Regions from separate parts of the Rhodoferax sp. GW821-FHT10B06 genome, predicted to be linked through region 2. Evidence: riboswitches for the same ligand, from Rfam matches in the RefSeq annotation. Region 2 holds a riboswitch; the other holds the start of a gene.
What was found. A riboswitch is a leader RNA that binds a small molecule or an ion and turns the genes downstream of it on or off. The one in region 2 is predicted to bind glycine.
Positions count from the first base shown of each region.

Region 1 (4,414 bases), on a different contig from region 2:
TGCGCGCCATCACCCTGCCTGCAGAATCATTCAAACCGAAGCATGATGCATATACAAGCCCATCTCCAAGCATGGGCAGCGCGCTGGAAACAAGGATGACGTGGCAGCGAATTGCCAGCCATGCTTTTTTGGTCCGTGCCTGCAGGTGCGCTGGGTACACTGGTAACCATTGGTTTCCGTAGTGCGTTGTTCGAGCTGGACCGCCTGGTGCTGGGACAAGGTGGCGGCCTGGTCGCCATTGCCATGCAACTGCAAGCCTGGCAGCGCATACTGGTACCCAGTCTGGGTGGACTGCTGGCAGGTGCGCTGCTCACCTGGGCCCAGAACCGCACCCCACGAAATGCCCCAAGCGACTATATGGAAGCCGTCGCGCTGGGCAACGGCCATATTCCCGTGCAAGCCAGTCTGGTCCGCAGCGGCTCCTCCCTGCTCAGCATCGCCAGCGGCGGCTCCATAGACCCGAGAGGGCTCCATGGTGCAGTTGGCCGCGCTGGGTGCATCCTTGCTGGTCGCTTACTGCACCAGCGCACAACTGGGTGTGGTCAACAAAAGCAGTCTGCTGTCCACCTACGTGCGCCTAAGCGAATAACCGGCTAGGCGTAGCTAGAGGCAACGATGGCGCCCACCATATCGGCCGTCACGGCCGACAGAGTCAGCCCCAGGTGCCCGTGCCCGGTGTTGTAGAACACGCCAGGTCGCTTGCCTTTGCCCACCCGAGGCAGCAGGTTGGGCATCATGGGGCGCAGCCCGGCCCAGGGCACCACACTTTCGGTGCGCACACCCGGAAAGCACTGCTGTACCCATTCCACCAAAGGACGGATGCGGTCGGCCCGGATATCCCGGTTATAGCCATTGAACTCCGCCGTACCGGCCACGCGGAAGCGGTCCACACCCAAGCGGCTGGTGACCAATTTGGTGCCGTCGTCCAGCAGGCTCACCATCGGTGCAGCAGCCTGGCTTTGTGCATCCTGCAAATTCACCGTAATGGAATAGCCTTTGACGGGATAGATGTTGACGCGGTCGCCCAGCTGCGCCGCCAGGTCGCGGCTGGCGGTACCGGCGCAAACCACCACACCGTCAAAAACATGGGCCTGGCGCTGGGCACCGTCATTGGCAGTGACAGTCACCTGTTTGCCATCGCTCTGCACGGCATCTATGTGCTGGCCATAGCGGGTTTGCACGCCCAGGCGCTCGGCCGCCAAGGCCATGCCGGTGCTGAATTTGTGGATGTCGCCCGTGGTGTCGCTTTCAGTGAAGTAACCGCCGTAGTAGTCGCCAGCCAAGGTGGGCTCGATGGCGCGCATTTCTTGCGGTGTGACCGCGCGGCGCTCCAGCCCGCCCTGGGCCAGCAATTTGGAGACCTTGCCGGCATGGTCGAAGCTGGCTTTGTCACGGTAGATGTGCAGAATGCCTTCGCGCTTGTGGTCAAAGTCCAGCCCTTCCGCATCCGCCCAGGCATTCAGGTGCTCACGCGCAGCAATGGCAAGGCGGGTGGTCTCCACCGTGTTTTTCTCGTAGTGCGGGATGGCAGCAATGAACTCGGCAAACCAGGCCAGCTTGTGCCAGCTCGGCTTGGGGTTGACCAATAAAGGTGCGTCGCTCTTGAGCATCCACTTCAGCCCCTTGAGCACGGTAGACCAATGGTTCCATACCTCGGCGTTCGACACCGAAAACTGCCCGCCATTGGCAAACGATGTTTCCATGGCCGCATAGCGGTGTTTTTCAAACAAAGTGACCGCGAAACCCCGCTTTGCGAGGGCATATGCCGTGGTCACGCCCGTAATACCGCCGCCTATAACAGCAAACTTTTTCATGATGAGAGTTCCAAAACGTCAAAGTGGGGATAGCAACAAGCGTGCGCAGCTATCGCCCCTCTGTTTTGGACCTGAGAGATTCACGACCGGCACATAGCCAAGCCGCTTGCTCCTGCGGTGAACCGGGTGACGAAACCCGGTTGCTCTTCAGATGTGTGTGACAGGTACCGGTCCTTTTGCCTGAAAGTTTCCGGGGCGGTTGCTCCTTCGGCGCTGTGGGCAAACTTGTTGAGCAACAAGGGCCCCAGACTCTCCCGGTACCTGCCGCAATTATCGCATGGGGTTCGCGTACCCCAGGACCGTAATGGCTCGGTCAATCAATTGAATCCGCCCATAAGGCCGACTGATTTACCCGGCCGAACCGCGCTCTAATTTTTCGCAGGCTCGGCCGCACTGCGCCTGCCGTGCACCGACACCGGCAGGTCACCATGCACGGTGACGCGGCGCACCACGCGGTGCTGGTCGCCGTAGTCGTTGATCGCGTAGTGCTGGGTCGCGCGGTTGTCCCAGATGGCCACATCGCCCTCGGCCCAATGCCAGCGCACGGTGTTTTCCAGCCGCGTGATGTGGTGCTGGAAGATCTCGAACAGGCGCTGCGAGTCGTGGGTGTTGTAGCCCACAAAGCGCTTCAGGAAATGCCCGGCCACCAGGCTGCGCTCGTCGGTTTCGGGGTGTACGCGCACCAGCGGATGGCGGGCCTCGATCAGGCGCGAGGTAAACACTTCGCGGTAATGCTTGGCGCCGTGGGCATCCACTTCGACGCGGGTGGCGGCGTAGTCGTAGTCGTTGCCATGCACCGCCCACAAGGTATCTGCCAGGGCCTTCAGCTCGGTCGGCAACTGCTTGTAGGCCTCGGCGGTATTCGCCCACACCGTGTCGCCGCCCTGCTGCGGAATGGTCAGCGCGCGCAGCACCGATACCTTGGGATAAGCGGCTTCGAAGGTCACGTCGGTATGCCAGGAATTAGCCCGGCCGCCGTGGTTCGAGTCCAGCTCCAGAATCTCGGTACCGCTGCGCGAGGGCACGGTGGGGTGCGGCACGATGCTGCCCCAGCGCCCGGCAAACAGCTGGTGCTCGGCATCGTCCAGATGCTGCTGGCCGCGGAAGAACAGCACCTTGTGCTGCAGCAGCGCCTGGTGGATGGCAGCAAAGGTTTCGGGCGCCAACTGGCCCGACAGGCGCACGCCTTGTATGCGTGCACCAATCCGCCCCGCCAAAGGATGGATATCGAGTGTGGGAATGACTTCAGCCTGGGGAGCATTGAGAACAGCGGACATGCAATTTCCTTTGGAGTGACGGTGGTTAAGAAAACACCTGTCCATGCTAGGAAGCCCGGTGCCGAAACCAAAGCACGGAATTCGCATGTGCATCTACACCGCACAGATGCGCATATGCATGCGCAATTTCCTTCGTTGTTGCGTAGGCCTTGCCAATCTACGCTGCAACTTCACGACAACTCCCAAGGGACATGCATGCGAACCGTTTTCAAGCTATTCACCGCCATGGCAGTGGCCTTCGGGCTGTCGGCCCAGGCCCTGGCGCAAGAGGCCCTGGAAGTCACCGACATCCGCTACCAGGGCTCGGCCGGCCAGGTGGTCTGGATTGAACTGGCCGAAAGTCTGGGCTATCTAGCGCCGCTGAAAGCCAAGTGGGTGGGCAACACCATCAGCGGCCCGCAGGACGTGCAGGCCGTGGTCACCGGCGACATCGATATCGGTGGCGCCTTCAATGGCGCGCTGGTCAAGCTGCTGGCCAAGAAGGCGCCGGTGAAAGCCGTGCTCGGCTACTACGGCGTGGACGACAACACCTGGACCGGCTATTACGTGAAGACCGACAGCCCGATCAAGACCGCCCGCGACCTGCTGGGCAAGAAAGTGGCGGTCAACACCCTGGGCGCCCACCACGAGTTCATGGTGCGCGAATACCTGGAGCGCAACAAGCTCAACGATGAGGACGCAAAACAAGTCACCCTGGTGATCACGCCGCCGGTTACTGGCGAGCAGGCGCTGCGGCAGAACCATGTGGACGTCACCACGCTGGGCGGCATTCTGCGCGACAAGGCACTGGAGCGCGGCGGCATCCGCCCGCTGTTTACCGACCAGGAACTGTTCGGCAACTTCACCGCCGGCTCGCTGGTGATGCGCAACAAGTTCCTGGAGCAAAACCCCAAGGCCTCCAAGCACCTGATAAGCGCACTGGCCCGCTCCATCGAATGGGCGCGCAAGACGCCGCCGGCCGAAGTGCGCGCCACGTTCGAGAAGATCATCAAGGCCCGCGGCCGCGCCGAAAGCGCCGACGCCATCCAGTACTGGAAGAGCACCGGCGTGCCGTCCATTGGCGGCGTGGTGCAAGACAAGGAGCTGCAAGTCTGGATCGACTGGCTGGTGAAGGAAGAGGTCATCAAGCCCGGCCAGATCAAGCCCGCCGACCTGTACACCAATGCCTACAACCCCTACGCCACCGGCGCCAAGGTAGCCGCAAAATGAGCGCCGGCAATATCCGCTTTGAGCATGTGCGCAAGGAATTCACCGTGCGCGCTGACGATGGTGGCCCGGAGCAACGCTTTGTGGCCCTGGACGACGTTTCGCTGGAGGTGCGGG
Region 1 is NZ_JBWKNO010000017.1:83,316-87,729, forward strand. It holds gene AC07O2_RS21450 (D-amino acid dehydrogenase) at 594-1,814, opposite strand; glycine riboswitch at 1,973-2,081, opposite strand; gene AC07O2_RS21455 (TauD/TfdA dioxygenase family protein) at 2,183-3,091, opposite strand; gene AC07O2_RS21460 (ABC transporter substrate-binding protein) at 3,287-4,300, shown strand; gene AC07O2_RS21465 (ABC transporter ATP-binding protein) at 4,297-4,414, shown strand, end outside.
Region 1: another riboswitch for glycine. It lies ahead of AC07O2_RS21450 (D-amino acid dehydrogenase); the one in region 2 lies ahead of gcvT (glycine cleavage system aminomethyltransferase GcvT).

Region 2 (4,414 bases):
TGCGATGCATCCGACAGCTTGACCTTGAAGAACCAGCCGGCGCCCAACGGGTCGGTGTTGGCCAGGGCGGGGTCGGCGCGCAGGGCTTCGTTGACCTCGGTGATCTCGCCGGAGACAGGCATGTACACATCGGCGGCGGCCTTCACGGACTCGACCACGCCGGCCACGTCTTTTTGCGCGAAGCTTGCGCCGACGGCGGGCAGGTCGACGAACACTACGTCACCCAATGCGTCTTGCGCGTGGTGCGTGATGCCGACGGTGGCGGTGTCGCCCTCGATGTTCAGCCATTCGTGGTCTTCGGTGTACTTGATGCTCATGGGGGTGCTCCTGTAAAAAGTTGAATTAACCGCGAAAGTAATTGTTCGGGGTGAAGGGCATGGACGTGACTTCCATCGGCACGATTTTGCCTCGCACGATGGCGTTGATATGGGTGCCGATGGCGGCAAATTCTGGCGCCACGTAGGCCATCGCAATCGGCTTGTCTACCGTGGGGCCAAGCAAGCCGCTGGTGACTTCGCCAATCACGTTGCCTGCGGTGTCCTGCAAGGCTGTGTGTTCACGCACCGGGACGCGCTCCAGTGCCACCAGTCCCACACGTTTCTTGGTTGTAGCGCCCGGTTTACTTGCGAGTTGCGCTAGTATTTTGCTAGCGCCTGGGAAGCCGCCTTCACGCGCGCCACCAGCGCGGCGTACTTTTTGCAGGGCCCAGTTCAGGCCGGCTTCGATGGGGGTGGTGCTGGTGTCCAGGTCGTTGCCATACAGGCACAGGCCAGCTTCCAGGCGCAGCGAGTTGCGTGCGCCCAGGCCTATGGGTTGGACTTCGGGCTGGGCCAGCAGAGCGCGGGCCAGTGCCTCGGCCTGGTCTTGGTGTACCGAAATTTCAAAACCGTCTTCGCCGGTATAGCCACTGCGGGTCAAGAAGCAGGGGATGCCGGAAACAATGAAATGGCCGCCGGTCATGAACACCAGCTTTTCCACGCCGGGCGCCAGGCGCGACAGCGCGTCTACAGCCTTGGGGCCTTGCAGCGCCAGCAGCGCCATTTCCGGCATGGGGATGACTTCGCAATGCAGGCTGATCCGGGCCTGGATGTGGGCAATGTCCGCTGCTTTGCAGGCACCGTTGACGACGACGAAGATGTCATCTTCCGCCTGCTTGAAAAACATCAGGTCGTCGCGGATGCCGCCCTCGTCGTTCAGCAGCAGGCCGTAGCGCTGCTTGCCTACGGGCAGGTCGATCACGTCGACTGGCACCAGGGTTTCAAAGGCCGCAGCGGCATCGGGGCCGACCAGGCGTAACTGGCCCATGTGGGATACGTCGAACAGGCCGGCGGCGTTACGCGTGTGGTGGTGTTCGGCCATCAGGCCGGCCGGGTACTGCACCGGCATGCTGTAGCCAGCGAAGGGCACCATACGGGCGCCGAGCTCCAGATGCAGCGCGTTGAGGGGAGTGAGTAACAAATCGGCCATGGCGGTTCTTTCGGGGACACACAATCGGATCATGGCCTTTGACGGCCATGTGTGGTCCCCGCTGTCCGCTTTACCTGAGCGATTCGCCGGGCCGGCCTTGCGGTGGTGCAGGCCGACTGCGGGTTGCGCCTTCGGTGAGTCCGCTCGGGGCGGACTTCTCTCCAGTGGGGTGACGTTTGATGAGAAACGCTTGTCAGTCCTTTTGCCTGAGCGTTCAGGCCCACGTAGCGGGGCCCTGCGCCTTCGGCGGTTTTCGGGTGAAAACTCTCTCCTGACGGGGGGATTCTACCCAAGCGCAAGTCGGCATAATTCCGTGGACTAAGGGGGCGCGATGCAGCTGGCAGACATAGACCGAGAACTGGAAACCGCCAAGGCCAAGGGCGCCGTGCGGGATATCGTGATCCCGCCGTGCCCCCAGCTCTTGCTGGAGCTGCAGGGCGAAGTGCGGGGCGGCGACCCCGACCCCGCCGCCATCGCCCGCATTGCCAGCCAGGACGTGGCCATGGCGGCGGCGCTGATACGTTATTCGAACAGCCCGCTGTTTGCCCGCTCGCGCCCGGCCCGTACCGTTGGCGAGGCCATCGCCATGCTGGGCGTGAAGCAGACGGTGGGCGTGCTGACCGGCTTCTTCACCCGGCATGCGATCCGCGTGGATGCGGCCTTGCTGGAGCATTTCTGGGAAACCTCGACCCGCCGATCCCTGGCCATGGCCTACATCGCTCGCCATCTGTACGGCGTGGACGCCGACGTGGCGCAGACCTGCGGCCTGTTCTGCCATGTGGGCATACCGGTGATGTTGCAGGGCCTGAAGGGCTATGCCGGCACCCTGGCCGAGGCCCTGGCGCGGCAGGACCGCAGCTTTGTGGCAACCGAGAACGCCGCCCACAAGACCGACCACGCCGTGGTGGGCGCGCTGGTGGCCAAGACCTGGAAGCTGCCGCCCCTGGTGACGGCCGCCGTGCGCCTGCACCACGACTTCGACATTCTGCCGGTGGCCAGCGTCCCGCCCGAGGTGCGCTATCTGGTGGCCATGCTGCTGCTGGCCGAGCACCTGGTGGCCCTGCATGAGGGCACGCGCGAGTCGGACGAATGGGCCCGCCATGGCTCGGCCTGCATGTCGCACCTGCATATCGACCAGGCCGAGCTGCAACACTGGGCGGACGATCTCCACCCGGTGTTTGAAAACCTGGCCTAGTTTGCTATCAAGTTAATAGCTGCTTGCGCAGGTATTACCTGCGCAAGAGGCCTGTTTCGCATAAGTTTATGGACGCAGCATCCAGTCGGTTTGGCTGGGCCGGCCGGGCAGGTGCAGGCGGGCGGTGGTGGCCGGCGTCTGGGCCAGCAGCTGGCCCCGACGGTAGACCTGCAGGCGGGTGGCGCGCAGGCGAATCGCCTCTATCGGGTCTTGCGCCTGCAGCAGCACAAAGTCGGCGTTGCAGCCGGCCTCCAGGCCATAGCCATCGAGTTGCAGGATTTTCGCCGGGTTGGCTGTGACGGCCTGGAAGCACTGGCGCATCGCGGCCTGGCTGGTCATCTGCGCCACGTGCAGGCCCATGCTGGCGACTTCCAGCATGTCGCCGCTGCCCAGGCTGTACCAGGGGTCCATGGCGCAGTCCTGGCCGAAGGCCACGGTCAGGCCCTGGGCCAGCATCTCGGGCACGCGGGTCATGCCACGGCGCTTGGGGTAGGTGTCGTGCCGGCCCTGCAGGGTGATGTTGATCAGCGGGTTGCTGATGACGTTCATTTGCGCTTCGGCCATCAGCGGCAACAGCTTTGACACATAGTAGTTGTCCATGCTGTGCATGGAGGTCAGGTGCGAGCCTGTGACGCGGCCGTGCAGGCCCAGGCGGTTGGTCTCATAGGTCAGGGTTTCGATGTGGCGCGACAGTGGGTCGTCTGACTCGTCGCAATGCATGTCGACCAGCTTGCCCTGTTCTGCGGCCAGCTCGCACAGCAGCTTGACGCTGAGCGCGCCGTCGGCCATGCTCCGCTCGAAGTGGGGAATGCCGCCGACCACGTCCACGCCCATCTGCAGCGCGCGCTTGAGTTTGTCCATGCCGTTCGGGTCGCGCAGCACGCCGTCTTGTGGGAAGGCCACCAGCTGCAGGTCCAGGTAGGGGGCGACGCGGCGTTTCACCTCCAGCAGGGCTTCCACGGCCAGCAGGCGCGGGTCGCAGATGTCCACATGGCTGCGGATGGCCAGCAGGCCGTGGCCCACGGCCCAGTCGCAGTAGGCCATGGCGCGGTCCACCAAAGCCTCTTGCGTGAGATGGGGTTTGAGCTCGCCCCACAGGGCGATGCCTTCCAGCAAGGTGCCGCTTTGGTTGACGCGGGGCTGGCCGTAGCTCAGGGTGGCGTCCATGTGGAAATGCGCGTCCACAAACGGTGGGCTGACCAGCAGGCCCTGGGCATCCACGGTTTGCTGTGCGGGGGCCTGCAGGCCGGGGCTGACTTCCACAATCTTGCCGCCCTGTACCGCGATGGACATGCCGCTGCGGCCGTCGGGCAGGGTGGCGTGGGTGACGAGTAAATCCAGCATGCACATTCCTTTCAAAACACGGACCATGCAGCTTTCACGCCAAGGAGGGCGTGGCGGACTACATGGGAGCTCAGTCTGGATGCTATCAAATTGGCAGCTGCTGGCGCAGGTCTAGTCTGCGCTGGCGGCCAATAATTTATCCAAGGCTTCGATGGGCAGCGGACGGCTGAACAGATAGCCCTGGTAGGCCGCGCAGCCGTGCAGGGCCAGGAAGTCGCGCTGGGCCGTGGTCTCCACCCCTTCGGCAATCACCGCCAGGCCCAGGCTTTGGCCCAGGGCGATGATGGTGCGCACGATGGAGGCGTCGTTCACGTCTTCGGCAATGTCGCGCACAAAGGACTGGTCTATCTTCAGCTGGCCCAGCGGCAGGCGCTTGAGATAGGACAGGGATGAATAGCCGGTGCCGAA
Region 2 is NZ_JBWKNO010000008.1:202,574-206,987, forward strand. It holds gene gcvH (glycine cleavage system protein GcvH) at 1-317, opposite strand, end outside; gene gcvT (glycine cleavage system aminomethyltransferase GcvT) at 343-1,467, opposite strand; glycine riboswitch at 1,519-1,642, opposite strand; glycine riboswitch at 1,652-1,751, opposite strand; gene AC07O2_RS14745 (HDOD domain-containing protein) at 1,799-2,662, shown strand; gene AC07O2_RS14750 (amidohydrolase family protein) at 2,729-4,006, opposite strand; gene AC07O2_RS14755 (EAL domain-containing protein) at 4,118-4,414, opposite strand, start outside.